DNA from 3 places in the uncultured Rossellomorea sp. genome. Region 3 is predicted to be linked to each of the others. Evidence: riboswitches for the same ligand, from Rfam matches in the RefSeq annotation. Region 3 holds a riboswitch; each other region holds the start of a gene.
What was found. Region 3 has a riboswitch for S-adenosylmethionine ahead of metK (methionine adenosyltransferase). Riboswitches for the same ligand answer to the same signal wherever they lie in the genome.

Region 1: linked by a shared signal. The riboswitch ahead of Q1B03_RS11225 (Fur-regulated basic protein FbpA) and the one ahead of metK (methionine adenosyltransferase) in region 3 are both predicted to bind S-adenosylmethionine.
Region 2: linked by a shared signal. The riboswitch ahead of Q1B03_RS16350 (methionine ABC transporter ATP-binding protein) and the one ahead of metK (methionine adenosyltransferase) in region 3 are both predicted to bind S-adenosylmethionine.

The regions. Positions count from the first base shown of each region.
Region 1 covers NZ_CANKZT010000002.1:863,171-873,803, forward strand. The annotation lists gene Q1B03_RS11185 (glycosyltransferase) at 1-40, opposite strand, end outside; gene Q1B03_RS11190 (N-acetylmuramoyl-L-alanine amidase) at 820-1,659, shown strand; gene Q1B03_RS11195 (DUF3892 domain-containing protein) at 1,770-2,084, shown strand; gene Q1B03_RS11200 (hypothetical protein) at 2,396-2,632, opposite strand; gene Q1B03_RS11205 (flavin monoamine oxidase family protein) at 2,838-4,313, shown strand; gene Q1B03_RS11210 (DUF2975 domain-containing protein) at 4,452-4,925, shown strand; gene Q1B03_RS11215 (stage II sporulation protein P) at 5,024-6,190, shown strand; gene Q1B03_RS11220 (TVP38/TMEM64 family protein) at 6,276-6,845, opposite strand; gene Q1B03_RS11225 (Fur-regulated basic protein FbpA) at 7,162-7,377, opposite strand; SAM riboswitch class I at 7,478-7,585, opposite strand; gene Q1B03_RS11230 (protoporphyrinogen oxidase) at 7,878-9,275, shown strand; gene Q1B03_RS11235 (glycosyltransferase family 4 protein) at 9,424-10,633, opposite strand, start outside.
Region 2 covers NZ_CANKZT010000004.1:376,676-387,308, reverse strand. The annotation lists gene sufC (Fe-S cluster assembly ATPase SufC) at 1-97, opposite strand, end outside; gene Q1B03_RS16370 (hypothetical protein) at 448-606, opposite strand; gene Q1B03_RS16365 (carboxymuconolactone decarboxylase family protein) at 1,484-1,849, opposite strand; gene Q1B03_RS16360 (MetQ/NlpA family ABC transporter substrate-binding protein) at 2,005-2,832, opposite strand; gene Q1B03_RS16355 (methionine ABC transporter permease) at 2,848-3,516, opposite strand; gene Q1B03_RS16350 (methionine ABC transporter ATP-binding protein) at 3,513-4,535, opposite strand; SAM riboswitch class I at 4,688-4,794, opposite strand; gene Q1B03_RS16345 (SCP2 sterol-binding domain-containing protein) at 4,894-5,244, opposite strand; gene Q1B03_RS16340 (thioredoxin family protein) at 5,495-5,812, opposite strand; gene Q1B03_RS16335 (toprim domain-containing protein) at 5,815-6,174, opposite strand; gene Q1B03_RS16330 (YusG family protein) at 6,351-6,587, opposite strand; gene gcvH (glycine cleavage system protein GcvH) at 7,017-7,400, opposite strand; gene Q1B03_RS16320 (arsenate reductase family protein) at 7,529-7,885, opposite strand; gene Q1B03_RS16315 (helix-turn-helix transcriptional regulator) at 7,998-8,300, opposite strand; gene Q1B03_RS16310 (SDR family oxidoreductase) at 8,333-9,112, opposite strand; gene Q1B03_RS16305 (acyl-CoA dehydrogenase family protein) at 9,262-10,633, opposite strand, start outside.
Region 3 covers NZ_CANKZT010000001.1:1,281,611-1,292,243, reverse strand. The annotation lists gene Q1B03_RS06660 (lmo0937 family membrane protein) at 207-356, shown strand; gene pckA (phosphoenolpyruvate carboxykinase (ATP)) at 410-1,999, opposite strand; SAM riboswitch class I at 2,329-2,472, shown strand; gene metK (methionine adenosyltransferase) at 2,684-3,886, shown strand; gene Q1B03_RS06645 (gamma carbonic anhydrase family protein) at 4,124-4,639, opposite strand; gene Q1B03_RS06640 (alpha/beta fold hydrolase) at 4,725-5,528, shown strand; gene Q1B03_RS06635 (tetraprenyl-beta-curcumene synthase family protein) at 5,543-6,616, shown strand; gene Q1B03_RS06630 (immune inhibitor A domain-containing protein) at 6,962-9,328, shown strand; gene Q1B03_RS06625 (LLM class flavin-dependent oxidoreductase) at 9,437-10,441, shown strand; gene Q1B03_RS06620 (class I SAM-dependent methyltransferase) at 10,611-10,633, opposite strand, start outside.

The sequences.
Region 1 (10,633 bases), on a different contig from region 3:
TGATCATCACAACCATTACAAGAAATCCAATCTTTTTCATTAAAAAACCTCCATTCATTTAGCTTTGCCCCATTATTATTTACTTCTTTTCCCCATTCACTCATAAAAACTCAATCGGAAAAATATGTTAATTTAAAAATTGAGAGGGACGGACCTTGAATCTTCAAACGTACGAAACCTACATTTACGCTTAGGGAGCAGGTGAGGTGTAGTTGAAAAGAGGGAGGTAAGTGGCATGTCGGCAAACCTCTCACTTTTTGGATGCGCAATACATTGGGAAAAATAAAAAGGGCTGCCAATTTTCAAAAAAACCGTTGCTTGTCCTCACCAAATAGCCTTTTTCGACATAAAGTGTTCTATGGAGGTGATGCTTTGGCAAGAAAATTACTAGAATATCTTTTTATCAGGACCTCAGATACACATGCCAAGATTGACTTGGGATCTCCTTCCCTCTCAAATATGCACGTTGCACAGTTCGGGGTTACTCTTCGACCCCTCGTTAAGCAAGAGAACAATGGTTATAAGATCAACAGTCCATACTGAAAAAATGAAGCGAGCACCAGTATGAAACTCCGCCGATCAATAAGTCAATGATGATGAATAAAGTGAATAAGAACGTGTTTACAGAAATACAATAGAGATAAAAATCTAAGCCCCATAAGAAAGTCACCTCCATTTGATATAGATAAAAAAGAGTTTCCTGATGTTGAACAGGGAACTCTTTTTTTCACAATGAGGTGATCATACACCTTGAAAATCCAATCAGGCTAGTCCTTCCGTGAATATAGTACTATATATCTAATTTTAGGAGGAATTAAAGTGAAAACACTTATGATTGATCCCGGACATGGAGGATTGGATCCTGGTGCTACTTATAGAGGGTTTGAAGAGAAAGTCTTCAATCTATTGACAGCCCGACTTGTACAAAACTATTTAATGGAAAATTATAAAGTGAATATCATTATGACTAGAACAGAAGACAAAACGCTATCCTTATCAGATCGTTCTACACTTGCTAATGTCTCAAAGCCCGATTTCTTCCTATCTATTCATCATAATGCTGGTGGTGGAAGCGGCTTTGAAAGTTATGTTTATAGTGGCAGCGTACCAGCTCAAACCTTTATTTATCAGAATATAATTCATGATGCAGTAATGACTGCAATTAAGCCTTTCAATGTGGTGGACAGAGGGAAAAAGAGAGACAATTTTCATGTATTGAGGGAAACGAACATGCTATCCTTACTGGTGGAGGTTCTTTTTGTAGACAATCCAAGAGATATCTCATTATTGAACAATTCTGAATTTAGAAATGCCGTTGCTGTGGCCATTGCACGTGGTATCGCGAAGGCATTAGAATTACCGCCAAAATCGGATAATAAAAAGTCTCTATTTAAGGTGATCGCTGGTTCTTTTACGGAAAGAAAAAATGCAGAAAACAGAGTGAATGAGCTTAAAAAAAATTCCATTGAATCGGTTATCGACATTCTATCAGAATCCAGTAATACCTACTATCGAGTACAGGCCGGTGCTTTTGCAATCAGGGATAATGCTGAAAGCCAAGTGGCTAAATTGAAAATGTTTGGAATCGATTCATTTATTAGTGTTGAGGTGGTAAGTACTAATTTACCCCTGACTCAACCAAAAGAAACTGATTCTTAAGAGTCTCTTTAAAGTCAGGCATCAATAATCTGCTCAATAATACATTGGAAGATATTAATAATTCCTGAACTTCCCGCTAATAATAATTATACGTTCGGGAGGTGAATCTTATGGTTGAAAAAAGTTTTGAACAAATTTACGAGGAATACAAACAGCAAGGTAAATTTCAAGCTAAAGTAGAAATGGCTCAGGAGCTGGCATCTGGCGCGGAACAGATTGTAGCCGTTCGCCGAAATGCGGAAGACGATCTCATCGCTTTTAAAACCGAAAGTGGGAGAGAGCTTGATTATATCACTGCACTCGAAGAAGCAAAGTCAGGAAAACTGGCTCATGTAGATGTGATTCATCGATATGGAAGAGATGTTCTTCGCAGTGAACCTGACGGCCTGAAAGAGAATAACCTTAGTGAACTTCCTTCTTTTTAAAAAGTATAAAATCGAGCATAAAACCAGGGTTGGTTTTATGCTCGATTTTATTATTAGGGAAATGCTTTATCAATTAACACCATAATGAATAAATCCTATTTCCACCTTCAATCTTGTACCCTCAATAAATGCTATATCATTCGTTCCCGTTCAACAAAAAATTGCTTCATAACCTTATAATGGCTCGTTTCTACCAATGAAGATTCGAATATATGTCTGAGAAGATAAAGACATAATGTCCCGGCATAATTAAAATCCGGGTACAAAAAAATGCCATCACGATTTACGTAATGGCATCCCATTTTATAACCTTATCTTGAAGGTTCGAGAAGAACAACACTTTCTATGGTTGTAGCCAAAAGGCTGAGGTCTGTAAATTCTTCAACTTTCATTGAATCAACATATGTGATTTGAAAGCATTCCTTGTCCAAATGGTAGGTAACGGTCATAACAGGTGAGTGATCATGACTTGAAATCGTATGAACAATCTCACTATCCTTGAATTCCTTAAGAGTATTGAGCATGGTTACGATATTTTCTAGTGACATATAACATGTCTCCCTTCTACTTGCTCGAGGGATTGACTAAATACAGTCTCGTAGACCCAATGAAATTTAAGTATAACACATAAACGTATAAATAGAAACACTTGTTCTTAAAATCAGTGGAAATGAGCTCTTCGTCACAGAGATCATACGTATACCTCCTTTTTTGACGTCATATGATGTAAGAAAAAGGGAGGTGGGTGATGAGATGGTAAATCAACTTTCAAGAGATGATCCCTACAAATTGAACTATCCAGACGATATGCTGGCCATTATCCGGAAAGGATTAAATCCAACTAAGTCTAAAAAAGTGATAATCGTTGGAGCAGGAATGAGTGGTTTAGTCGCTGCTTCTCTACTGAAAAAAGCCGGGCATGACGTAACGATTTTAGAAGGAAATAAACGAATCGGCGGCAGGGTATATACTGTTCGCAAGCCATTCACACCCGGTAATTATTTGGACCTGGGAGCTATGAGGATCCCCGATAACCACAAATTAGTGTTCGAATATATAAGAAAATTCAACCTGCCCTTTCAAGAATTCATCAATAGTTCTCCAAGAGATTTACTATTAGTAAACAATATCCTAACAACAAGAGAACAATACGAAAAAAACCCCGACATTATACAGTATCCTTTACCAGAAGGTGAACAGGGAAGAACAGCTTCGGAATTGTTTATTGAAGCGACCAAGCCCTTTATGGATTTATATAATAAAAGTGATCATGAAGAACAGGAAAAATTAATTAAACAATACTCTGGTTATTCTATGGGACAATTTTTAGCAAACAATCCATTTGGTAAATCATTATCCGTAAATGCAATTCGAAAAATCAATGTTATTCTCGGGATAGAAGGGTTCCCTGAGTTCTCGTTCGTCGATATATTAAAAGACATCATTTTCCCTATATTCAGGAAAGAAACCAAATTTTATCAAATAACAGGAGGTAACGACCACTTACCTTACGGATTTGTTCAAGAACTTGCGTCACACATTCTACTGAATCAAAAAGTGACCCACATTATTCAATCCAATAGAGGAGTAAGTGTTCGATCAAGAGATTCCATTGACGGATTGGTGCGTGAATACAATGCCGATTATGTCATCGTAACCGTACCATTTACTGTCTTTCAGTTTATCGAGGTCGTACCTTATAATTCAATATCCTTTAAAAAGTGGCAGGCGATTCGGGAAGTAACGAATGTTCCAGCCGTGAAAATAGGAATTGAATTTCGTCGTCGCTTCTGGGAAGACTTGAACTACGGAAACATCGTGTCAGATCTTCCCACCCGCTTTACGTATATGCCAAGTCACGACAGAGGCAGCAACAAACCAGGGGTCATGTTAGCGAGTTACAGCTGGGGCCAGAATGCACTCTTATGGAACAGCAAACCAAAAGAAGAAATCATCAAAGAGGTTTTAGAAGACCTTTCTAAAGTATATGGTGAACAAGTGTATACTGAAATACTGAATTATGTAGTTTACAACTGGAGTAAAAATCCATTCTCGGCTGGATGTTTTACCCTTTATACCCCTGGTCAGGCAAGTGATATTGGGGATTATATTAAGATACCTGAAGGCAGAATTCATTTTGCTGGAGAGCACACTTCCTCCTTTCATGGTTGGATGGAAGGGGCGGTTGAGTCGGGGGTGAGGGCAGCCAATGAAGTGAATAGCAGATAAGGATTTAACGCATGAGATTACTCATGCGTTTGTTTTTATAGGAAACTTTTAATAGAGAATAAAAAATCAATCATATTTTATTGGAAAACAATAAATCTCATTATATAATTTAGAAAAACATGGTATCAGAGGTGTGTTATGAAACGAGGAACGACGACTTTTTTAAAAGGGGCAGTAATGGCAGTAGGAGCGATTGTATTCATCCTTTGTGTTGTCTGGTTGCCAACCATGGCAAAGCATTCTGCTGATCTATTTCCCGAATTCGCTTATTTGAAATGGCCGATTCTAATAGGGGTATACTTAACAGCGGTTCCATTTAATTTAGCGCTGTATCAAGCTTTTAAGCTTTTAAAGTATATTGAAGAGAACGCTTTTTCAGCGAAAGCAATAGTGGCTCTTCACCGAATAAAACTGAATGCCTTACTAATCACTGCCATTTATGTGGCAGGTATAGTGTTTCTATTAATCCAAAATGCTCTACATCCTGGTATTGCCATGGTAGGGATCATCATTAGTTTTGCGTCTGTAACCATTTCGATTTTCGCAGCAGTCCTTCAAGAATTACTGCGAAATGCACTTAAACTTAAATCTGAAAATGATTTCACGGTATAAGGTGAAGTAGGAAATCCGACCGAATCCCTGAAAAAACCTTCTACTCTATCAACCTCCTGCATAAAGTTAACTATTAAATACTTTATATAGGGGTACTGATGATGTCGTATAAGTCTCGAAACAACAATAGCTTAGTCCCACTAGTATTCGTCTCTATGAAGGCCATCATTCGGGTAGTATTGATCGGTATTGTCCTCATGTATTTGACCGTATGGTTGATCTCGTCAACAGCGATTAAATTGAGGGTGGATAGTTTATTGTATTCATCGGTGTCTGAACTCGTCCCGAAGGAAACGTTTCTCATGCTGCTGTCACAGGAAATGACTGGACTCCGGGTCACTAATGAATCAGCATTAAACAATGATTTTGATTGGTTAGAGAGCGTCACGAACGTATCACTACTTGATCCACGAAGTTTATTTGGACGGGAAATCCCAGGGATAGAAAATTATCACACTCATATAGCAGTTGCAGGGAAAGGGACGGACATTACGAACCTTCCGAACGAATCGCCGGCGCCAACAGAAGATCAGTTGAAAGATCAAGAAATTGACCAGAGTCAAATCGATCAAGCAAACAACAACTCAGGAGACGGTATTCAGGAAATCGATGAAAAATCCGTCTTCATTTATCATTCCCACAGCTGGGAAGCCTTTAGTCCACTGATTAAAAACAACGACTCTAAAGATCCGGCGAGTACAAATGAGAAGGTTAATGTCATTGCTGTTGGATCAAAGTTGAAGCAAGAGCTTGAATCAAGAGGAATTGGTGCGGTTCAAGATAAGACGGATGTAAATAAAGCACTTAAAGATAAGTCATGGACGTATTTCGAATCGTATCAATTATCTAGGGGACTGGTCCAGGAAGCCATCGCTCAAGACAATGACCTAACCTACCTGATCGATATCCACCGGGATTCCCAGCCAAGAAACATCACAACCAAAACCATTAACGGCAAAAACTATGCCCGCTTATTTTTTATTGTAGGAAAAGAAAACAAAAACTTCGAAAAGAACCTGAAAATCGCTAAAGAATTAAATGCTAAATTAGAAGAAAAGTATCCTGGCATCAGCCGCGGAGTCTTTATCAAAACAAGAGCAGAAGGTAACGGGGTTTACAATCAGGACCTAACTGAGAGAGCCATGCTTCTTGAGTTTGGCGGAGTGGAAAATAATTTAGTAGAATTGTATAACTCAACAGAAGCATTTGCGGAGATCTTTGCAGAATATTACAAGAAGGATGCTGTCGAGGTGAATGCACAATAAGTAATGGGGGAGAAAGGACGTGTACCATGTGGTGGACGTCTTTTTTTTCAGTTCCGGAGGAGAGTGGTTTCCGTAACTGTGACAATCATGAAATTGAGTTCTTCCTCCAACGATATCCCAAATAAAACATCCCGACTACCACCGAACCTCCTAACAAAATAGCCTTCCCCTTATCCGCACCCAACACATTCACCACCACGAATGCCTCAATCAACAACGAAGGAATCTTGCCGACGGAACTGATCACAGAAAAAACCACAATTGGAATAGAGCTAAAGGCAGCCGCAACGGTTACCACACTTGAAGGCACAAATGGGACCATGCGAAATAAGATTAGAAGTATGATCCATTCGGTACCTGAGGCCTCTTTTAATTTGAGAAAATAATTGTTCGAAAGTATCTGATCAATACGAGCAAACTTAATTCCTTTTCGATATAAATAAAAACTAACAATGGCTCCTAATGATTCACCAAGGGTGGAAATTCCGATTCCAGGCCACAACCCGAATACGGAAATGTTAAAGGCCGTCAAGAAGACACTCGGTAGAAAACCAAGGATACTGATGACAACATTAATGAAAATACTGATAAAAAAGAGAGACCAATTATCGAGGCCGATGAATTCGTTCATAAAATGCTGCAGATTGAGGGACATATGTATATTCCTTTGTAAGAGATTAGACTAACCTTGAAAGATATATGAAATCCGGGGGAGGTGGAAACTATATGATATAAATTAAATAGTATCATACATGAATTTCATCCAGAACAATCCTTTGTCATTTTAGAAAAGGACTGATCACTTGTCAATGTAGCGTGCGAAAATGAGTGCAGGTAACATGTTTACGACCATTGGCATACATGCACAGATATATGCTTTAAGTGTCCGGGTTAATGCAGAAAGTTAGCTTAAATTCCTAAATATAGGAAAGTAAGGAAGCCCCAATCCACTTCCATGGATGGGGGCTTTTTTAGCTGGTTAACTTCGCACAGTTTTTCCATTTAATCGATCCTACATCGCTGTGCGGATGGCTTTCCTGCTGAATGTATTTAAATTCGTCCTCTAATTCCTGCAGCGTCAACTCGAATAATTGTTTGTGGCCTTTTTTGAAAATGTTATGGATAATCAATTTGTTAATTAATTCATTTCGTCGATTATGAATCGCTTCTTGTAGGATTTCTCCCATTGTGATCACTCCTCTTATAATGTGTCCGAATTGAGGAAGGGTCATTGAAAAAAGCCCGCTTCCCATTAGATAAGAAGAAGGCTTTATGTAACAAAACTTCAACTCATCTTCCAAGCAAATTGCTTGTGGAATTAGCACAGTGTTCTATGATGTAGAATCTGTTGCTGAGGCATCATCGGGCCAGTCCCTCTGCCTCTCTGGATAAGTGATTATATAGTTGTCATGAATTACATCTATTATATAGGTGAGTATTCATAGTTGTCAACTTGGTATTTATATAAAGTGGTGCATCATTAGAGGTAGAATAGGGTGTTGGAGTAAGTTGAAATAAAAAATTTGAAGTTGAAAAGAAACGGTTTAGCTTGGCAGATTATGCTCCCAAATCAGCCTTCAACCCCTTATTCCCGATACTTTTTCCCAATTCAGACACAGATTTTTTTTCTAATCAACAAAAAACATGATAATCTGTATACATAAACGCAATTATTGGAGTGAATCGTATGAAGACAGTGGTTGTCGTAGGTGGAGGAATTACAGGATTAACAACGCTGTACCATCTTCAAAAAATGTCCAAAGAACGAGAAATAGATATCAAGTTAATACTAATCGAGCGTAATCAGCAGCTCGGCGGCAAAATTAGAAGTGTAAGAGAAGCGGAATTCATTATGGAAGCAGGAGCCGATTCCATCGTGGCCCGTAATGAAGGGGTTCTCCCTCTCATTAATGAGCTTCATCTTCAAGATGAACTTGTCTATAATGAAACAGGCACATCTTACATATATACCAATGGAGAATTGCATAAGATTCCACATGACACGATTTTCGGAATTCCTATGAGCGTTGAGTCCCTTCAAAATAGCAGCTTGGTGTCAGAAAAAGGTAAGAATGCAGCACTTAAAGATCTTGAAACTGAAAACACACAATTTACAAAAGAAAGTTCAATCGGTGAATTTTTAGAAGCATTCCTAGGTAAAGAACTGGTAGAGAATCAAGTTGCCCCAGTATTATCAGGCGTCTATTCTGGAAATTTGCATAAACTTACTTTGGCTTCGACACTCCCATACTTACTTGATTATAAAAATGAATACGGCAGTATTATTAAAGGTTTATCTAAAAACAAACAAAAATTCCAAGGTCCATCCAATAAAAAGTTCATATCGTTTAAAAATGGTTTATCAACCATCATTGAACGTTTAGAAGAAAAATGTTCCAGTGCGACAATCATAAAGGGAGTGGAAACTACTAAGCTCCAAAAAACAGGAGACAAATATGAGCTGACTCTCAGTGGTCAAGGGAGCATTCAAGCGGATTATGCAATATTCGCAACACCTCATGATGTAGCCCAAAAGATTCTGACTCATGAAAAACTTGATCCTGATTTCAATAAACTGAAAAACTCTTCACTGATTTCGATCTACCTCGGATTTAATATACCGGCTGAGGAACTTCCTGCTGATGGCACAGGATTCATCGTCTCCAAAGGCAACGAAGTGAAATGTGATGCCTGCACATGGACGAGTCGGAAGTGGAAGCACACGTCCAATGACCAAAATCTTTTATTGCGACTTTTTTATAAAAGCACAAATCCTCATTATAAAGTGTTGAAAGAATTTAGCGAGGCAGAACTGGTTCGCACGGCACTTGACGATATCAGAAAAAGTGTCGGCATAGACGGAGACCCGATTTCTGTCGAAGTGACAAATTGGAAAGACCTTATGCCTAACTATCATCTTGAGCATAGTCAGTCTGTTCAATCGTTAGATAAAAATCTCGCAACCGAACTACCACGAGTGAAGCTGGCTGGAGCTTCGTATTTCGGAGTGGGCATTGGTGCGTGTATTCAAAACGGTAAGAAAACTGCAGAAAGTATTATAGATGAGTTAGAGGAGAACGTTTGAGGAAGATAAATAATAAAAGAAAAGAGTTTGGAATTTACCAAGCTCTTTTCCTTTATATTTGCACGAGTTATGAAATCATTCTTCATTCTCCATTTTCTTATTGAAATATTCAACTGTCCTGGATCAGTTTATTCTCCTTCTCATTTCTTCATAAATACCTTTGATAAATCTGTTCAATTTTTCTCGTCATAACTTGACTGGTTAAGTGTTGACGAGCATAGGATTCAGCAGCGTTAGCAAAACGGTCACGTTCTTCCTTATTTGTAATGAAACGCTTTATCGCATGTGCAAGTTGTTCGACGTTACCAGGTTCACAAAGGATGCCTGTTTCTTCATGCTGAACCATTTCCGGAAGTCCGCCACATGTGGTGGAGATGACCGCTTGCCGGGAAAACATCGCTTCCATGACGGATAAGGGAAAGTTGTCATTCACAGTTGCTAACACATAGATGTCCGACATGGAAAGAATAGAGGGTATATCGTGACGTTTTCCAAAAAAGATTACGTTATTTAGCTTAAGTTCTTCCGCCTGTTTTATCAGTCTATCCTTCATGACACCATCTCCGACAATCCATACTTCTACATTAGTCAGGTGTTCACGAAGCTTGGACAATGCTTCTAAGAGAAATCCATGACCTTTACGAGGGGACAGTCGGGAGACACATGTTAGGATAATGTTTTCATGATTTTTATGAGGAAGTGGTTCAAAATCGATGCCCGTATGAACGGTGGTCATCCTTTCATCTTTTGCACCGAAATCCATTAAGTTAGGCCGGAAGGAATCTGAGATCATCACGATTTCAGTACTTGCTTCAATACCTACTTTCTCAAGTTCAGTAAAATAGACTTCTTCGATGGATCCTATCTGTATTTTATTGAATTTTAAGCGGCTTTTCGTAAAGAACCCATGTGGCGTAAAGAGTAATGGTTTTTGATACATTTGGTTCAAATGGCCGAGAATGAAGATAGCAAATAGGTCTTGAGCGTGAATGATGTCATACTGCTGGAGATTTTTTTCTTTAAGAAACAGTTCGAATACATGAAGAAAACTGAGATTTTTGACGATTTTTTCATTGGCGATTCCATAGCGGCCGAGCATAAAGGTACGTGCTTCAGAGGCAGCTTGAGGAATCCATTCATCAAGCTGTTCTGAAGTCATGTGGTTAGGCGCTAGTACATCTACACTATGACCGAGCTCTTCAAATCCGTTTTTTATAGAGGTGATGTAATGAGACAATCCACCTGTATGAGGATATTGAAAAAATGTGACGTATAAAATTTTCATCGGCTTTAAATCGTCACCTGTTGTTTTCTGACAGAATGGTTGTAGAGTGAGAGACTCTTCAAAGTCTCCTTTC
Region 2 (10,633 bases), on a different contig from region 3:
TTTCTCCACCTTTAATTTCAAGGTTAACCCCTTTCAGGATTTCCTTTCCTTCAATCTCAACATGAAGATCTTTAATTGTTAAAGTAGAACCTGCCATGTGTATTTACCTCCGTGACTTTATAATGAATTTAAGAATTAAATTCTTTAATCATTCTCAATTTATTCTCATTACAATCTTATAACAAATAAAAGCTATTATCAACTTTTTCAACTATACAGATAGTGTAAACTTGACAAGATAATCCTTTTCTATTGTTAACTTAAAATACAGGAAAAATGTAGGGGTTTCTTATACAGTTTCCTGTCATGGTGAACATATCGATACTGATATGATTTGAAACCTATGAAACCGTCCGCTTTGTTCTTCCGTTATTAGACTTGGCGTTGTATTCATAACAATAAAAAAACCAGTGCATCGTCTACACTGGTTTCCTTTTTTCTTCCTTATTATATATTAGAGTGCACCTTACGATCAAGTGCAGCAATCATTCTTCTGCTTTCCTTATAGTCCTGCTCTCTTCTTTTCTCTACTTGCATTCTGACATCATGCTTTCGTTTGTACACCTCATAACCAATCCCATGGGCTCCATGCATTGCCTTTTCCATTTCACTTGTGTACGAGATACTCTCAAGAGAGTCGATAATGAATCATTCCTTTCAGGTTTTTAATTACGTTACAACTATACTACCCCCTCGTTCACAAGACAAAACCAGTATAGGGTCATTTTTTCTTAAATTCACCTTTTCAACCTGACTCCGAGGGGCTACCATTAAGTTTTCACAAAATTCCGCCATTATACTGCCAATTAATAGCTTTTTTAATATATATTCATTTTATTGAATAAGTATTTAGTACTTGGTGATCACAAACGAACTTTCCACCTCATATTAAATAAAATAGCTTTTTTCATAAACATTGTCGCTATTTTACATAAAGAAAGTACGGCCGGTGAGTATCCTTGTCGATCTTTTAGGGTCTCTCCCACTGTTTTCGGGCAGCTTCCAAAAATGTAATTTTTCTATTGAACGGATGGTAATTTGAAAACAGGGACCGTTCCTTTTCGTTCCAGGCACTTGCTTTCCGCGGGGAGGAAGTCGAGCCTCCTCGGGCTTTGCCCTGCGGGGTCTCGACCTTTCTAGCTCCGGCGGCTAGCCCCTCGAGGTCATAAGCTAAATGGTCCAAGAAGGCAAAGAACGCCTTCTTAGGCCCATTCATCTTATGCTTGTCGGGGCTGAGCGAGCCGCATCCGCTTTTCTACTTTTCCTCTATTTCCCGCAGGAGTCAAGTGCCTTCCGCTACAATCCACTCTGTGCTACTACTTTATGGCTGTTAAACGCTAACTTCAAGAAAAGTCACCTCACCATCCAACACACTAATTGACAAAGCCCAGGAAGATTATGTAATTGAATGAAAAGCCTTGTTCAAACACTAATTTCAACAAAAAAATCGAAGAGGATTCCTCCCCTTCGACTCATCCCTTACTTATTGTTTTAACTGATTCAAATCCTGAATCGATTGCTGTACTAAAGTCACAGCCTGACTCATGACAGCTCCGCCGCCAAATGCAGCCGTTACTCCTATTGCTTCAAGGATTTCTTCTTCTGAACACCCTTGATCCAGGCATCCTTTTGTGTGATAGATGATGCAATATTCATCCTGGGAATAAAGACTTATTCCTAACGCGATCAACTGCTTTTCTTTTTTTGAAAGAACTCCTTCTCTAAAGCAGTGCTCGGTAAACGTATTATACTGCTCGGCAAGCTCAGGCATTTTTTCAGTGAAGATTCCAAGTCCCATTTTATAATCATGAAGGGCAGCTTCTGTTGTATTTCTTGGTTCTATCTGCATTTCATTCAGCTCCATTTCTGAAATAGATTCATCGAAAATAGTATGAGCTATAATGGAAATGATTATGTTTAAAAAAAATACGGTAAGTACTTATCCAGAAAAGAAACCCGATTTTGATCAATCAGAATCGGGTTTCTTATTTACGCTATATGAAATTATTCGGTCACCGGAACAACTGCCCCATCCCATTCCTCTTTAATAAAGTCCTGGATTTCTTTTGAACGAAGAGCTTCAACAAGCGCCTTCACTTCCTCTTTGTTTTCGTCACCTTTATTCACAGCAATCACATTCACATATGGAGAATTACTGTCTTCAATGGCGATCGAATCTTCCAAAGGATTCAAACCTGCATCGATCGCATAGTTGGAATTGATCAGAACAGCATCTCCCTCTTCATTTTCATACAATTGTGGAAGAAGAGCTGCTTCATATTCGTAATCGAATTTTAGTTTCTTTGGATTTTCTTTAATGTCTTCCAGCGTTGCTTTTGTCTTGTCTACTCCATCATTCAATGTAATAAGACCTTTTTCTTCTAATAACGTAAGAATACGTCCGTGATCTGCTACAGAATTACTCATTAGAATCGTTGCACCTTCAGGCAGCTCTTCAAGGGATTTGTACTTTTTAGAATAAACGCCAATCGGCTCAATGTGAATGCCGCCAGCATTTTCAAAATCATAACCGTGTTCCGCTTTTTGAGATTCTAAGTACGGTACATGTTGGAAATAGTTTGCGTCAATATCCCCATTATCCAGATCTTTATTTGGCAAGATATAGTCTTGGTACGTTTCAATTTCTAAATTGATACCTTTCTCCTCTAATAAAGGCTTCACTTGTTCAAGAATTTCAGCGTGAGGAATATTGGAAGCTCCAACCACTAATTCTTTCTCGTCGCTGCCTCCTCCTGATTCTGAATTACTCCCACATGCTGCCAATCCAAAAATGCTTGTTGCTGCAATAACTCCTGCTACCCATTTTTTCATGATATTTCTCTCCTTTTACCGTTTATCTAATTTATTTGTAAAGAAATCACCTAATATTTGAATCGCAAACACAATGAGTAAGATCATAATGGTTGCGGCGAGCGTCACGTCTTCCCTGCTTCGTTGAAAGCCATCTAAATAGGCCAGGTTTCCTAAACCGCCTGCTCCGATGACCCCGGCCATTGCCGTATATCCAACGAGAGCAATCGCTGTTACTGTAATTCCTGAAATCAAAGCCGGCATGGATTCCGGGATCAGGACTTTCCAGATAATTGTGCTCGTTTTCGCCCCCATCGCTTTCGCGGCCTCGATGACGCCTTTGTTCACTTCTCTTAAAGCAATTTCTACCATACGGGCGTAAAACGGAGCAGCTCCAATGATCAGTGCCGGCAAAGCTGCATTCGCTCCACGGATTGTGTCCAATAAAAACTTGGTGAACGGAATTAACAACACGATCAATATAATGAATGGAATCGATCTGAACACATTTACGACTGCACTTGTAATCGTGTATGTCAGTTTGTTATCCCATAGATTTTCCTTAGAGGTGAGGAAGAGCAAAATCCCAAGGATCATTCCGAGTACAAAGGTAATCACTACAGACATCCCTGTCATATACAGGGTTTCGAGGGTTGCTTCCCACATCTTGTCCCAATCTACATTTGGAAATAAATTTTCAATCATCCTCTTAACACCTCCACTTGAACCAGTTGCGTTTGAACAAACGTCAATGCGTCTTTAATGGTCCGTTCATCCCCATCAAGGTGAACAAATAACGTTCCATAGGCACCTTTTTGAGTTTGGGAGATTTGTCCTTGAAGGATGTTTACGTCTAAGTCAAACTTCCTTATCAGAGTGGTGATGAGCGGTTGCTCGGTTGATTCACCGACAAAAGTAAATTTCAACACTTTCCCATTAGGATATTGCATCAATAGGTGATCAATGGTTTCACCCGTTTCTTTTACTTGCGAGACTTCTCTCACGAAACGCTTTGTCACTTGCTCTTGTGGATTTCGGAACACTTCCAATACATCCCCGAGTTCCACGACTTTTCCCTGTTCCATGACTGCGACACGGTGACAGATCTTCTGAATCACGTGCATTTCATGAGTGATCAGGACAATCGTCAGCCCTAAGCGTTTATTAATATCCACCAATAAATCAAGAATGGAATCAGTTGTTTGTGGATCTAGAGCGGAAGTAGCTTCATCACATAGAAGGACATCAGGATTGTTAGCAAGTGATCTTGCAATCCCCACTCGTTGTTTTTGTCCGCCGCTCAGTTGAGAAGGATAGGCATCTCCCCTGCCTTCCAATCCTACAAGCTTCAATAATTCATTGGCTCTATGGAGTCTCTCTTTCTTTGGTACTCCAGCAATTTCTAATGGGAACTGTATATTTTCTAATACTGTACGAGACCAGAGGAGATTAAAGTGTTGAAAAATCATGCCTATGGACTGTCTTGCTTCCCGAAGCTTTTTACCCTTTACACGGGAAACGATTTGACCATTTACGTCCACTATTCCTTCTGTAGGAACTTCGAGACCATTGAGCATGCGGATCAGCGTACTCTTACCTGCTCCACTATAGCCAATCACTCCAAAAATTTCTCCTTGGGCAATCTCGATATTGACGCCATCAACGGCTGAAATTGGACCCGATTTGGATTGATAAATTTTTTTCACATCTGAAATGGTAATCATGTTGTATTCCACCTTCTTTCGGAGTAAAACGACCTGTTTAATCAAGATTATGGTTGCACATAGCTGGCATTTTCCGGTTATCTTTTTCTAAATCATTAAAAAATGCCTCTCTGCGATAAGCAGAAAGGCATAATCATATAGGACTATCCTTTCTCTCATCTTTCAAAGCAAATGCTTTGAGTGAATTGGCACCATTTCAATTTTCATTGACGGTTGCCGGGCTTCATAGGGCACGTCCCTCCACCTCTCTTAATAAGAGTAAAGTATCGATTATTAAATTTTTTTAAATAGTTAAAGACTCTGAAAATTTGCTACAAGAGAGATTCTATCATCGGTTATAGAGTGTGTCAATTATTTTTTAAACTTTCACCGGCTCTTTTCCCCTTGACCTCGTAAGCCAAAGGACAGATTCAACAAATAGAAGCGGTCGATACCCTCCTCTGATTTCAAGTGCCCCGGCTTCGATCAGTTGAGACAACCGTTCTTCCCCTGTGAGTAGGGAAACCACTTTTTCCTCCATTCCTTCAATTACGAAATGAGCGTCTTCACTCAAATCATCTAATACATCGCATCCCTTGCTCGAAATAGAAATACCGTACAAATCTTTTCCACAATCAAAATGAAGAACAAATGGGCTGTCTGGAAATAAGAGTCGTAAGTGATATCTTGAATGACACTGATCTACTAATTCCTCTAAATATATTCGCATGAATACCCTCCCAGTGAAACTTCTATATTATTACAATTCCACTTTTAGGTATTTTTCCCTTTTATACTTTCTCGACATGTTTTGAACGTATTCATCTAATTTGTCGAACAGTAAGAATTTGGATGGATACTAGTCAAAAAATGATGCCATTCGCAATATTTCCCGAGAAATATGTCTTCGTTTGTAGAAAGAAAATCGTTTAGAAAGAGACATATAAAAAAGACCTTCTCCCAAAAGGTCTCTTATCCCTCTAACGATCAGTGATCTTGTTTAAGGTTTCATATAGAAATGGCACGGATTGGAAGGCATAAATCCTCTCCCACTCGACTCCATCCTTAAATAATAGCAAGCAGGGTACACTTTCGATGGATTGTTCTTCCGCAAATTGGGGCAAATAATTCAAGTTGGCCTTCACAAAATGAAAAGATTGCGGAAGCTTTTCCACTACGTCAATCATTTTACTTGCCACCTGACAGGTGCCACACATCGGTGTATAAAGGTAAACGGCTTCAAGCGTATGGCCTTCAATCAGATCGTTTAATGCTTCGGTATTACTTACCTCAATCAAAACTAGATCATCCTTTTTCCTAAATATTCTTTATGAACGTCTATATTGGCTCCAATCAGGACAGACGCCAGGTGATACTCGGGAGCTGCTGCCACTTCCTTGTACATACGATCAATGTACAAATGTTCAGCTTCAGGAAACTCACGTTTAAATTGCTTTCGTAATTTTTCACCTGCATCATCAGCATCTACGAGGATATAGACATCCCTTTCCAATAATGCATCAATGAGTTCGTCCATTTTCGTAATGCTAATGGTCCCGTTTGTACAAATAATTTCAATCGGTTCTTTGATGATATCTTTCACTTTTCGTTTGTCAGTTGTTCCTTCGACAATGATTACTTTTTCGTCAAGTTCCATCATGATCATCACCTTATCTTTCAGAAATAAGATTACGATAGTATATTCAAATAACAAGAGATGATGTCCACTTTCTACTTATATTTTCTCATGTTTATAAAAAAATGCGCAAGTGGTTTGCCTATCTGCTTATACAAATGGTGCCAGATTCATTGTCGAATCTGGCACCATGGGCATTTCTAACACCAGCCACCCTCATCACAATCTGTGTATCTTGCTTGATCGCCTTCCGTGGAAGTGTAGCTTTGATAAATTTTATTTTCTTTTGCTTCAAAGTTTGGCTCCATGCTTAATCCATCAAGAGGTAAAGCCATTCTGCCGATTGGCTGATTATCCAAATATAGTTCTACTTCACCATTTTTCAGTTTTCCTGTCACCCTGTTGGTTACATCTAATTTCTTAGGCTTGAGCACCATACGTATTCATCCTTTCTTTTTAGAAGGCATTTTTCGTAAACTTTGTTGTTTTAATAAAGCGTGCAGTGGTTGATTTCCGCTCCAGGTGCTCGCTTTCCGCGGGGCGTGAGTTGAGCCTCCTCGGGCTTTGCCCTGTGGGGTCTCAACTTTCCCGCTATTCCCGCAGGAGTCGAGCACCTGCAGCGAGAATCAACCTTCTAAGCATGAGGCCCTGTTCTGCTAAGCTGGGTTGCTCGTTCGAATACTAGCTGAAAGAGGAGAACTTCCCCTCACCACCTAGTTCACACTGAATCACACAGCACTGGCAGTCTATATATTAAGAACAACAATTGTTGCGAAAAGAGCTTTCTTATAAAAAACGTCTACTCATATGGTGCCCAAAATAAAAAACAAAACACCTTGAGAAATTCTCAAGGTGCATGGTAGAAATTATCCTTCATTAATCATTTCGTCATACTGTTCAGCTGTCATAAGCTTGTCTACTTCTCCAGCGTCTGAAGGTTCAACAACGATCATCCAAGCTTTTTCATAAGGTGATTCGTTCACGAACTCAGGGCTATCAGACAGCTCTTCATTCACTTCTACCACCTTACCGGATACAGGTGCATATAGCTCAGAAACGGTTTTAACCGATTCAACACTACCGAACGGCTCGTCCGCTTTGATCTCATCTCCAACCTCTGGTAACTCAACGAATACGATATCGCCCAGTTCAGATTGTGCAAATGATGTGATTCCCACTCGTACATTTTCCCCTTCAACTTTGACCCACTCATGTTCTTCAGAATAACGAAGTTCTTTCGGTGTACTCATTCTCTATCCCTCCAAATGCTAGTTATACAACCTAATATTGACACACTTTTCATTAAAAAAGCAAGAAAACCTAGCATGAATAATGAAACTTTTTCATTGTCCATGATTTGGTAATCCCAGACCTCTTTTTACTTCCAGGTTTCTTCAAAGGTTTCTTCCTTGAAACCAACTGTCACCTTACTTCCATCCGTAGTGATTGGACGCTTGATCAGCATCCCGTCCGTGGAAAGTATTTCTAATAATTCCTCATCGGAAGCCGAGTTTACTTTATCTTTCAAGCCTAATTCCCGATACTTTTTACCACTTGTATTAAAGAACTTCTTAAGAGGTAATCCGCTCTTTTCATGTAGGTTTTTAAGCTCGTCTTTTGTAGGGGGGGTTTCAACGATATGTATTTCATTAAATGCTATGTTTTCATCTTCCAGCCACTTCTTTGCTTTCCGGCACGTACCACACTTCGGATATGAATAAAAAGACAACGACATCATTCCACCACCTTTCATTTATCTGGATGGGGACTCCCCATCCAGAATACACATTCCTCGAATCTATCTCTACATTCGACAATATTCTTTATTATCCTTCTTTTGTGAAACATTACTCACATTGTTTTTCAACCGTTTCAACCAGTTCCTTTAGTAGGACAGTTGCATTATCCAATTCAAGAGAATAGAAGCGCTGGGTTCCTTTTTGCTCTAAAGAAACTAATTGTTGATCTCTCAGGATCTTTAAGTGATGAGAAACAGCAGGGCGGGATAAAGTTAGATTTTCAGTTATCTGATTAACCGTAAGAGGTTCTTGTTCGGCAAGAAGTAATATTATGTCCTGACGATAAGGATCACTTAGCGCTTGAAATAATGGAATGCAAGCACGAAATGTATCAATTGCTTTTTGACCCATAGTCTTCTCCCTTCAAACTCATTCACATTCAATTATACCCGTTCTTGCACCTTGCGAACAATATTTGTGACCATTTTCCTCGGCATAAAACGGATGGACTGGGTCAGCATTCTATTTTTGAAACCTGGGATGATAACTGTTTTGTTCTTCGTCATCATTTGGTTATATCCCTCATCTACCACTTCTTCCACACTCATCACACCAGACTGAAATAGTTTTGAAGACTTCAGGTCAGCTGCATCACTGAACCCCGTTTGGGTAGCTCCTGGGCACAAAGCGGTTACTTTCACTCCGTGCGGTGCCCATTCATTCGCCAAGGCTTCTGAGAATGAAAGGACATACGCTTTTGTTGCATAGTAAACGGCCATTAATGGACCCGGCTGGAATGCTGCTGTTGATGCTACATTCAGAATTTGTCCACTATTTCTGCCCACCATTTCTTTTCCAAAATACTTACTTAGCTCTGTAAGGGCAGTGATATTCACTTGAATCATGTCCAGTTCTTTGGATAGTTCAGTTCGCTCAAACTCCCCAAACAATCCGAATCCTGCATTATTGATTAGGAAATCCACCTGGATCCCTTTTGCTTTGACTTCCTCATATAACGTTTCCGATGCTCCTGGTTCGGAAAGGTCTGATGGTATGACATATGCTTTCACACCGTACTTACTTTTAATTTCTTTTGATAGAATACGAAGCTTCTCCTCACTTCTTGCTACAAGAATCACATCATGACCTGAACCTGCAAATTTATGACTAAAGTGCAAGCCTATACCACTTGAAGCCCCTGTAATTAATACTGTTTTATTCATCTATGATTACCACCTTATCTTTAATGTTTAAACACTTAAACGTTTAAGTGTTTAAACATATAATAATTAATTGAGTTGTAGATGTCAAGTTATGAACAAAATTAAGGGACGGACCTCCATTTCAGAGGTCCGTCCCTTAAACTACTTAATTAAACTGTATATTTTTGTGCGTCTATCAGCTTTTCAGATGCCGCTCGTTTGACTGCGATCACGTTGATCGGTGTATGGCGGGTGAATTTACGGAGTGCGGATAGCATCATGCGCAGTGTGTCACCCGTTTCAGTTGCTACCAGCGTTTCTTTGGCATGTTGTTCGATTTCATTGAATGCTTCTTGACAGAAGATTTGTGTGTAAAGAAGTTTTTGCTGAGCTTTCTCTACTCCACCTTTTTGAATGGCTTTTTCTGTTCTAAGAACAACGGATTCCATCGCGTATGCGTTCGAAACGATATCGGCAATGTTCACAAGAATTTCCTGTTCTTTTTCAAGGGCTTTACCGAACTTTTGAGCCGCTAAACCAGATAGCATCAAGCCGATTTTCTTCGCGTTTTTCACAAGGTATTTTTCTTGAGCCAGTGGCTCATCTCCTACTTCTTCAGGCATAAGCATCATCAATTCCTCTTGAAGGGCCTGTGCCTTTTGAAGTAATGGAAGTTCACCTTTCATTGCTTTACGAAGGTACGTGCCAGGAACCAGAAGGCGGTTGATTTCGTTTGTTCCCTCAAAAATGCGGTTGATACGGGAGTCACGGTACATTCTTTCAATTTCATATTCCTGCATGAATCCGTATCCTCCGTGAAGTTGAACACCTTCATCTACTACATAATCCAGTACTTCTGTTGCGAAGAATTTATTCAGTGAACACTCAATCGCGTATTCTGCAATTGATTTTGCCACTTCTGTTCCGTTCTTCACTTCTTCATCCGTAAGCTTGCTCATGCGATCCTCGAACAATCCTACTGTACGGTAAACGGAGCTTTCTGCTGCATATAATTTAGACGCCATTGTTGCCAGTTTTTCTTTTGTCAGGTTGAAAGCAGAAATTGGAGTTTTAAATTGCTGACGTTGATTCGTGTATTGTACCGTTACCTCTAATGCACGTTTACTCGCTCCGACAGCTCCTACCCCTAATTTATAACGGCCGATGTTTAAGATATTGAAAGCAATGATATGGCCTTTCCCTGCATCACCAAGAAGGTTTTCCACTGGAATTTCAGCATCTTCCAGGATTAATGTACGGGTGGATGAGCTTTTGATACCCATTTTCTTCTCTTCCGGCCCAGTTGAAACGCCTGGGAACTCTTTTTCTACGATGAACGCCGAGAAATGCTCCCCATCGATTTTCGCATACACAACGAATACATCAGCAAATGCAGAGTTTGTGATCCACTGCTTCTCACCATTTAAAATGTAGTGAGTACCTTCTGCATTCAATTTAGCTGTCGTTTTAGCACCCAGTGCATCTGAACCTGAACCCGGCTCCGTTAATGCGTATGCTGCCAGTTTTTCACCAGTCGCCAAT
Region 3 (10,633 bases):
CATTATCATACAAAATTAGAAATATTTAGTAAAGTATTATTTTTAGGAAAATTTAATGAGAGCAAGAATTTTATTGAGTAAATTCAGCGTGACTAACAGAAGTTACTAATGGTTGTATATTTTTATATGTGAAATACCATGTATGGTTTTAAATTTATGGAAATAGGGAATCTTAGCATCAATCACAGTTATTAGGAGGGAAACTCATGCTTTGGACCATTATTGGAATTCTTTTAGTCCTTTGGTTGCTCGGATGGATCTTTAAAATCGGAGGAGCCATCATCCATATCTTACTCGTTATTGCCATTGTAGTCTTTTTATTTAACAGAATCACCGGCCGTAAAAAAGGATTATAACCATAACAAAGGTCCGTCCCTCAAGAATGAGGGACGGACCTTTGTATAGTAGACTATTTAACGGATGGACCGCCTTTAAGTTCGATTTCAGATGGTACGTTTGAGAATTTCTTGAAGTTCTCGTTGAATTTGTGGGCTAGTTCTTTTGCTTTCACTTCATATGCTGCTTCATTGGACCATGTTCTTTTTGGTTGCAGCACTTCGTCAGGAACACCAGGAACGTGAACAGGGATGTTCAGACCGAAGATGTCGTCCGTTTCTGTTTCAACGTGAGTCAGTTCGCCTTCAAGAGCTGCTTGAACCATAGCACGAGTGTAAGATAACTTCATGCGGTTACCAACACCGTATTCTCCACCAGTCCACCCGGTGTTCACTAAGAATACCTGTGCATTGTGCTCATCGATTTTCTTCCCAAGCATCTCGGCATAACGAGTTGCAGGAAGTGGCAGGAATGGTGAGCCAAAGCATGTTGAGAACGTTGCTTGTGGTGAAGTGATCCCACGCTCCGTACCTGCAAGCTTCGATGTATATCCACTTAAGAAGTGGTACATTGCTTGTTCTTTCGTCAGTTTGCTGATTGGAGGTAATACCCCGAATGCATCTGCCGTTAAGAATACGATTGTATTTGGATGTCCTGCAACACTTGGTTCAACGATGTTTTCCATCGCTTGAAGAGGGTATGCAGCACGAGTGTTTTCAGTTAATGTGTTATCCTCATAATCCGGGATGCGGGAATTGTCATCAAGGACAACATTTTCAAGGACAGAACCGAAACGGATGGCATCGAAGATTTGTGGCTCTTTCTCACGTGTCAGACCGATACATTTAGCGTAGCAGCCGCCTTCGATATTGAAAACACCGTTTGGAGACCAACCGTGTTCATCATCGCCGATCAAACGGCGGTTAGGGTCTGCGGATAAAGTCGTTTTTCCAGTTCCGGATAAACCGAAGAACAATGCCACATCGCCTTCGCGTCCCACGTTTGAAGAGCAGTGCATGGAAAGGATATCGGATTCAGGAAGCACGTAGTTTATGACAGAGAAAATCGATTTTTTCATTTCACCTGCATACTCAGTACCACCAATCAGGACAATTCTTCTTTCGAATGATACAATGATAAATGTTTCAGAATGAGTTCCGTCAACTTCGGGATCCGCCTTGAAGTTCGGAGCAGAAACGATTGTGAATTCTGATTGGTGACCCTTTAGCTCTTCTTCTGTCGGGCGAATGAATAATTGATGAGCGAAAAGATTATGCCAAGCAAATTCGTTGATAACCTGAATCGGCAGTCTATGTTTTGGGTCTGCACCTGCGAACCCTTGGAATGAGAACACTTCTTCTTTTTCTTTTAAGTAATTGATCACTTTTGTATATAGTTTATCGAATGATTCTGAAGAGATGGGTTGATTGACAGAACCCCACTCAATCTTATCCTTCGTGGATGGTTCTTCAACAATAAATTTATCCTTAGGAGAGCGTCCTGTGTATTTACCAGTTTCTGCTCTGACTGCACCTGATGATGTTAAAACGCCTTCATTGCGTTGAAGGACTTTTTCAACTAGTTGGGAAACAGATAATTGTTCCTGAATATTTTGACCGTTAAGTAATTCTGTTAATTCATTAGACATGCTCACTGAATTCATTAGAACCCTTCCTTTATATAAATTTATTTAATGGCATCGCTTACTTCACAAAAATAGTATAACACAATCAAGCTATTAGTCTATACTATTTATTTAATTTTATAATGTGTCTTCATTTTGTCACATTTTTCGTCCAAATACAGCTTGTTTCTTCTTATATATATGAAGAAAAAATCTAAATGTTTAGCCTCATTACCCCATTAGGTTATTTTAATGAAGAAAAATAGGTTGAAGTCATAAAAAGAGGCTAAAAGATTGGTTAAACCTGTCACTCGAAAAAAAGTTGACACCTCTAGTCCTAAACGTTATCATTGTTCCTTGAACGGATACTCTTATCCTGAGCTGGTGGAGGGAGCAGACCCTATGAAACCCAGCAACCTGCTAAATAGTGAATGGATCTTATACTTTGAAACGATCCGATTAAGCGAAGGTGCTAAACTGAGGCAAGGTCTATGAACCTTGAACGATAAGAGAGAAAAGGCGCGGCTATGATCTGAAACCTTTCCTCTATTGCTTTAATCATGAGGAAGGGTTTTTTCTGTTTATAGAGGATCAAATGCACATAATTCATGATTTTTTTATAAAAAAACCATGTTTACTTCATACTACTTAGGGAATGAGTACCGTATCTGTTTAATGTTTTGTTAGATCAAAGTCTAACAAATAGCTTAAGGAGGAACCTTGATGTCAACTAAACGTCGTCTGTTTACATCTGAGTCCGTAACCGAAGGACATCCAGATAAAATTTGTGACCAAATTTCTGATTCAATTCTTGATGCAATTCTTACCAATGACCCTAATGCTCGTGTAGCATGTGAAACGTCTGTTACAACGGGTCTTGTACTTGTTGCAGGTGAAATTACAACTAGTACGTATGTCGATATTCCGAAAATCGTTCGCGAAACAATCCGTGAAATTGGCTACACTCGTGCGAAATACGGCTTTGACGCTGAAACATGTGCAGTATTGACATCCATCGATGAGCAATCTGCTGATATCGCTCAAGGGGTAGACCAGGCACTTGAAGCCCGTGAAGGACAAATGACGGATGAGGAGATCGATGCAATCGGAGCAGGTGACCAAGGGTTAATGTTTGGATTCGCTTGTAATGAAACGAAAGAGCTTATGCCTCTTCCCATTTCCCTTGCTCACAAAATTTCCCGTCGCTTAACGGAAGTTCGTAAAGAAGAAATTCTTCCTTACTTACGTCCTGATGGAAAAACGCAAGTAACAGTTGAATATGATGAAAACGACAAGCCGGTTCGAATCGACACGATCGTTATCTCTACTCAACATCACCCTGAAGTAACGCTTGAGCAAATCCAGCGTAACTTGAAGGAATATGTCATCGATCCGGTTGTACCGAAAGAACTGATCGATGAGCAAACAAAATATTTCATCAACCCGACAGGTCGTTTCGTTATCGGTGGACCACAAGGTGATGCAGGTTTAACAGGACGTAAAATCATCGTTGACACATACGGCGGATATGCTCGTCATGGTGGCGGTGCATTCTCTGGTAAGGATGCAACGAAAGTGGACCGTTCAGCGGCATATGCAGCACGTTTCGTAGCGAAGAACATTGTAGCAGCTGGTTTAGCTGAAAAATGTGAAGTTCAATTAGCGTATGCAATCGGTGTTGCTCAACCGGTATCTATTTCAATCGACACATTCGGAACGGGTAAAGTATCAGAAGACGTATTGATTGATGTTGTCCGCAACAACTTTGACCTTCGTCCTGCTGGCATCATCAAAATGCTGGACCTTCGTCGTCCGATCTACAAGCAAACAGCTGCTTACGGACACTTCGGCCGTAACGATATTGATCTTCCTTGGGAGCGTACAAACAAAGCTGAAGCATTAAAAGCAGAAGCGTTAGGCGAATAAGATAAGATCAAAGAGACCAACACTTTATGGGTGTTGGTCTCTTTTTGATGAGTGGCATTTCTAATTGATTCGGCGAAATTTATTAGTTTGTGTCACATGGCAGACATATCCCGATACTGGCAGATATATTTCTAAAACGGCAGATAAAACCTGTTCGAGGAAACAATCACACGTGTTACACCTGAAAATATTACATGAGTAATCTAATGAAGGATGGGGTATCCCAAGTATAAGAAGTTAAAATGGTTTGATGCTTTTATAATATTGTCCTTTTTCAGCGTATTCTCTGGAAATGCGCTTCATTTCGCTAATATCATGTTCGTTTAGCTCTCTCACTACTTTTGCTGGCCTGCCGAATGCCAGCGTATTAGGAGGAATGACTTTCCCTTGAGGAACAAGGCTTCCTGCTCCAATAAAAGCTCCTTCACCAATTTCAGCATTATCGAGAATAATGGATCCCATACCGATTAACGCTTTCTTTCGAATTTTGCAGCTATGTAGAATCACTCCATGGCCGACGGTTACTTCATCTTCAAGAATAAGAGGGTTATTTGGACTCTGATGGAGAATGGAATTATCCTGTATATTTACTTTATTACCGATTTTCGTTGGAGCGACATCCCCTCTGATGACGGTGTTAAACCAAATACTGGACTCTTCCCCGATCTCGACATCCCCGGAGATGGTCACATAATCGGCAATGTAAGCTGAGTGAGAGATGACTGGTTTTTTATCATGATACGGATAGAGCATTTTTTACTACCCCTTTCAATAATATTTACTATAATAAATGGTAGCAGAATTCAATCAATTAGAGAACTATAAAGGAGGGATTGCCATGTGGAAATGGGAAACAGATCAAGAAGCAAAGGCAGTCATCGTCATCATTCATGGAGCAATGGAACATCATGGCAGGTACGGTTGGCTCATTGAAATGTGGCGTGCAGCAGGCTATCATGTCATAATGGGGGATTTACCGGGGCAGGGTATGACCTCAAGAAGTAAAAGAGGACATATTGATTCCTTTGATGAATATATAGTGGAAGTGAAAGATTGGGTACAGGCAGCATATCAATTTGAATTACCAGTATTTATGATAGGTCATAGTATGGGGGGGCTTGTTGCGGTGCGTATGCTTCAGGAATCCCATGTGAACCTGGCAGGTGTGATCTTGTCCTCACCTTGTTTAGGCTTGGTCACGACCCCTTCAAAACCGATCGAGCTCTTGTCCCACGGTTTGAATAAGATCGCTCCCATGGTGAAGTTTCCATCCGGGTTAACGATCGATATGGCAACAAGAAATGCAGACGTACGTGAAATTGACAGCAACGATTCACTCTATATCACCAAGGTGTCCGTCCGCTGGTACAGGGAGCTCGCCCATGCGATCAAACTGGCTTTTATAAACCTGGAAAAAATGCCTGACGTTCCACTGCTCGTGTTGCAGGCTGGTGATGACAAAATCGTCGATAAAAAAGCAGTGAAAAAATGGTTCAACGAACTGTCTTTATCTGAAATGCATTACAAAGAATGGCCGAAGTGCTATCATGAAATCTATAATGAACCAGAACGAGAAGATATATTTGAGTACTCCAAAATTTTCATTGAAAGTCGTTTGAAAGCGCTAGGATACATTTTGTAAAAGAGGTGGTAAAGGTGTCCATTCCAAGTGATCCCTTTTCGTTAATGACAAGAGTATACCGAAATGTTTTTCCGATTGTTCATAAAGAGTTAGATGAGTGGAAGAGGCGTGCAGAAGCGATCCCCAATCAGGAATTGAGAAGCCAGGCCCTTGCCAGTATAGAGCATAAAACGTTTCACTGTGAAGGTGGATCGATTCTTTCCCTGCTGGCACTGGACAGAAAAGAAGAAACGATTCGATTCATCGTCGCCTATCAAACGATAAGCGATTATTTGGATAATCTGTGTGATCGAAGCGTTTCCCTGGACCCCGACGATTTTGCCCTCCTTCATCAATCCATGAAGCACGCCCTGACGGTGGGCGCTGTCCCTGTCAATTACTATTCTTTAAGGGCGGATCAGGATGACGGGGGGTATCTGAGGGATCTAGTGCTTACCTGTCAGTCCGTTCTTGAAGCATTACAACACTATGACAGCATCAAAAAGGATCTTGTACAACTTTGTGAATACTACTGCGACTTGCAGATACATAAACATGTAAAAAAAGAAGAACGGGTAGGAAGGCTGCAGAATTGGTTTGAAACTCACCGTTCGAACCTTCCGGAAATGAATTGGTACGAGTTTTCCGCCTGCTCCGGGTCCACACTCGGTATCTTCTGTTTAGTTTCATACGCATGCCGGAGCGATTTTCAGCCGTCGCACACAGAAAAAATCAAACGTGGATATTTTCCATACATTCAGGGCCTGCATATTCTTCTTGATTACTTCATCGACCAGGATGAGGACCAGGAGGGGGGAGACTTGAACTTCTGCTTCTATTACGAGGATGATGAGCATTTAAAGGAACGGCTGCTGCATTTCCTTCAAAAAGCAGACGAACACACCCATGAACTGCCCCATGCCCATTTTCACCGCCTGATCAACAAAGGACTCATCGGCGTTTACCTGTCAGACGACAAGGCAAACAAACAAGAAAAAGTACAATCCTTCTCCAAAGAATTCATCGGACAAGCCGGTTGGATCACCAGATTCTTCTACATCAACGGCAAAATCTACCGCAAATGGAGAAACCGTAAAAAAATATCCTGAATAAGAGGGACGGACCTTCGACACGAGTGTCGAAGGTCCGTCCCTTTTTTTGTCTATTTCATCCAACTTTAGTTTGGTGGAGAATGCTAATTTCGACCTTTAATACCATATTTATACATAAAGTAATTGTTGCTTTTTGGGGATTGTGACAATTTACTTACTGTATTGTCAGTTGAATATCATACTATTTATCTATAAAAATTTTATTTCGTAATACTAAATAACCAATGTATTCTGAAAATATTTACTTTTCAGAATAGTGGAGTATATTTTAAATTAGTGAGAAATTATTACATAAAAAGAGGGGGACTTTTTTTGAAGACACGCAAAGTATTGTCAATGGCCATGGCTGCCGCTATCAGTGTCGGGGCGTTCACGGTACCGGCATCAGCTGCAACCACTGTACCGGAAAATGTATTAGCCAAGCCGACGGTGAAACACGAACATAAGCATGGAGGGCCTTTCGATTTAGGCATTGCGAATGACGAACGCTTGATCGAAATGTTGAAAAAAGAAGGTAAAATCAAACAAAATGCGACACCTGCTGAGGCTGAAAAAGCACTGCAGAAGTTCTTGAAAGCGAAAGCGGATTCTGCTGAAAAAGAAGCAGGAGAATTACATGAAAAAGAAGCTTCTGAAAAAGTGAAGCTTCAAGAACAAATGAAAAACAATGATTTGATGAATGGAAAAGGAAATAAATTAGGACAAGCCAAGAAGAATTCACCAGAGTCTGTGAAAGAAGAAGCGTATGCCGGTGAAATGCGTACGGATAAGGTGTTGGTTCTTTTAGTTGATTATCCTGACAGAAAGCATAATGAAATGAAACCTGAAGAAACGGATATGTATTACGAAGGTGAAGATGCTTATTCCCGTGAGCACTATCAAGATATGTTGTTTGGTACAGGCGGTTGGACAGGTCCAGACGGGAAAAACTATGTGTCCATGAAGCAATACTATGAACAGCAGTCAGGTGGAAGCTATTCTGTTGAAGGGGAAGTTGCTGGCTGGTATACAGCAAAGCAACCGGCGGCTGCATACGGAGGAAACTATCCTACTGAAGATGATAGCGATGTCAATGCACGTGGCCTTGTAAAAGAAGCGTTGGCGGCAGCGGCAGCAGATCCAGATGTAAACATTGCCGATTATGACCAATGGGATCGTTATGACCTTGACGGAGATGGAAATTACCTTGAGCCAGACGGTCTGGTTGACCACTTAATGGTGATTCACTCAGGTGTAGGTGAAGAAGCTGGCGGAGGAGAATTAGGATCTGATGCCATCTGGTCTCATCGCTGGAATCTTGGCGGGGTTCATGCTCTTCCAGGAACTGAAGCAACTGTCCCTTATTGGGGCGGGCAGATGGCTGCTTATGACTACACGATCGAACCTGAAGACGGTGCTGTCGGAGTCATGGCCCATGAATTCGGTCATGATTTAGGTCTTCCTGATGAATATGATACTCAGTATACCGGCGCAGGTGAACCGGTCAGCTACTGGTCCATCATGTCAAGCGGAAGCTGGGCTGGAGATATCCCGGGAACGAAACCTACAGGATTTAGTCCTTATATGAAAGAAATGCTGCAGGCTTCTGCAGTAGTGGATAGTGCAGGTACTAAAGGAAACTGGTTGACTGGATCAGAAATTAATTTAGAGGACGTTTCTAGTAAAGGAATCGAAGCACTCCTTGACGAAGCCAACACCAAAGGAACAAACAACGATGTAGTGAAAGTGAACCTTCCACAAAAAGAAACGGTCATCAATGAACCGGCAAGCGGTGAGAATGAATACTTCTCTGGAAGTGCAGATGACTTACACAATAATTTAACTACTACTGTGGATTTAACAAATGCTACTTCTGCAAAGTTCAATTTCAAAGCTTGGTATGACATTGAAACTGACTGGGATTATGCTTATGTAACGGTGAACGGTGAGCCGGTGGCAAGTGATATTACGACGAATACTAATCCGCATGGTTCTAATCTGGGTAATGGAATTACAGGTTCTTCTAACGGATGGATTGATGCTTCATTTGACCTTTCAGCTTATGCTGGTCAAGAAGTTGAAGTTGCCATTGAGTATGTAACAGATGCTGCTGTTTCAAATCCAGGCTTCTACGCAGATGATCTTTCTGTAGTAGTGGATGGAAAAGAAGTATTGTTTGATGATGCTGAAGGAGAACCTCAATTCACTTTAGACGGCTTCGATAAGAATGATGGTATCAAACGATCTGAGCATTACTACCTACTGGAATGGCGCAGCCATAACGGTGTAGATGAAGGTCTTGCCAACATCCGCCGTGGTGCGAGCTTAATGCAATTCGACGATGGTTTAGTGGTATGGTATGTGGATAAGCAATTCAGTGAAAACTGGACTGGCGTTCATCCAGGAGATGGATTTGTCGGTGTTGTGGATGCAGACCAAAGCACGAACTTCTGGAGCGATGGAGCGGTGGCTTCTTCACGCTACCAAGTACACGACGCTGCATTCAGTTTGAACAAATCAGAAAAAATGTTCCTGGATTATAGCAACACTCTTGGAATCACTTTGAAAGATAACCAAACTGCCCAAAATCCATTATTCAACGACAGTGCGGATTACAGCAATAAAGGGTTGGTAGACGCCGGACGTAACGTACCGAACTACGGATTGAAATTCCGAGTTACAGGACAAAGTGCTGATGGTACAGTAGGAAAAGTGTTACTTTACAAATAATTTATTAAACATAAAGGGTGACTGTCTCCTCGGCAGTCACCCTTTAAGCATGTTAGTGGACATTTTTTACTATGGAATTGATAATAATACTCACATCAATAAAAGGAGATGTCCATTTTGAAGCTAAGTGTTTTAGATCAGTCACCCATTTCAGAAGGAATGAGCCCTCAAGAGGCTTTACATCATACAGTACAATTAGCACAGCATGTCGAGAAGTTGGGTTTTGAACGTTTTTGGGTATCAGAACATCATGATTCAACGGGTCTTGCCGGTTCATCACCGGAGGTCTTGATTGCTCACCTTGCACAGAATACATCAAGGATCCGTGTCGGTTCCGGAGGGGTCATGCTTCCTCATTACTCTTCATACAAAGTAGCGGAGAACTTCCGATTGCTTGAAGGGTTGAATCCGAATCGGATTGATTTGGGACTCGGAAGGGCACCTGGCGGAATGCCGATGGCAACGATGGCCCTGCACGACGGGAAGCCGAGGGACGTCAATCGTTATCCAGAACAAATCGATGATCTGCTTGGGTATTTAACCGATTCATTACCAGATACTCATCCGTACCAAGGCTTAACGGCAGCGCCGATGATCGAAACGATGCCGGAAGTATGGATGCTCGGTTCAAGCCCATCCAGTGCGATGCTGGCGGCACAAAAGGGATTACCTTATACCTTTGCCCAGTTTATAAACGGGGAGGGCGGCCCTCAATATACTCAGGCTTACAGGAATAACTTTGTTCCTTCCGAATACTTGAAGGAGCCCAAAAACATCGTGGCCGTGTTTGCCATCTGTGCTGAAACGGATGAAGAAGCAGAAAGAGTGGCATCCAGCATAGACTTAGCGATCTTAATGATTGAACAAGGCATGCGTTCAAACGGCACACCAAGTCCTGAAAAAGCGGCAGCTTATCAGTACACGCCATTTGAAGAAATGAGAGTCCGCGAAAATCGTAAACGGATGGTCGTGGGCAATCCTAAAAAAGTGAAGGAACAACTACATTCACTCAGTGAACAGTACGGAACAGATGAAATCATGCTCGTCAGCATCACTTACGACTTCCAGGACAAACTCAAATCATTCCAATTAATCGCAAACGAACTGTTATAAGAATAGGGACGGACCTCGAAAAGGTCCGTCCCTATTTTTTTATTGGCCAGCTTCAGGACTTAGAGGCTCGAGGTCATAAGGCTAACTCACCAAAAAGGCACAAATCAGCCTTTTCGGCAAGTTAGCCTTATGCTTGTCGCCTCTAGGGAAAGCCCTTCCGCTTTTCTGTTTATCTCTTCTCCAATGCCACAA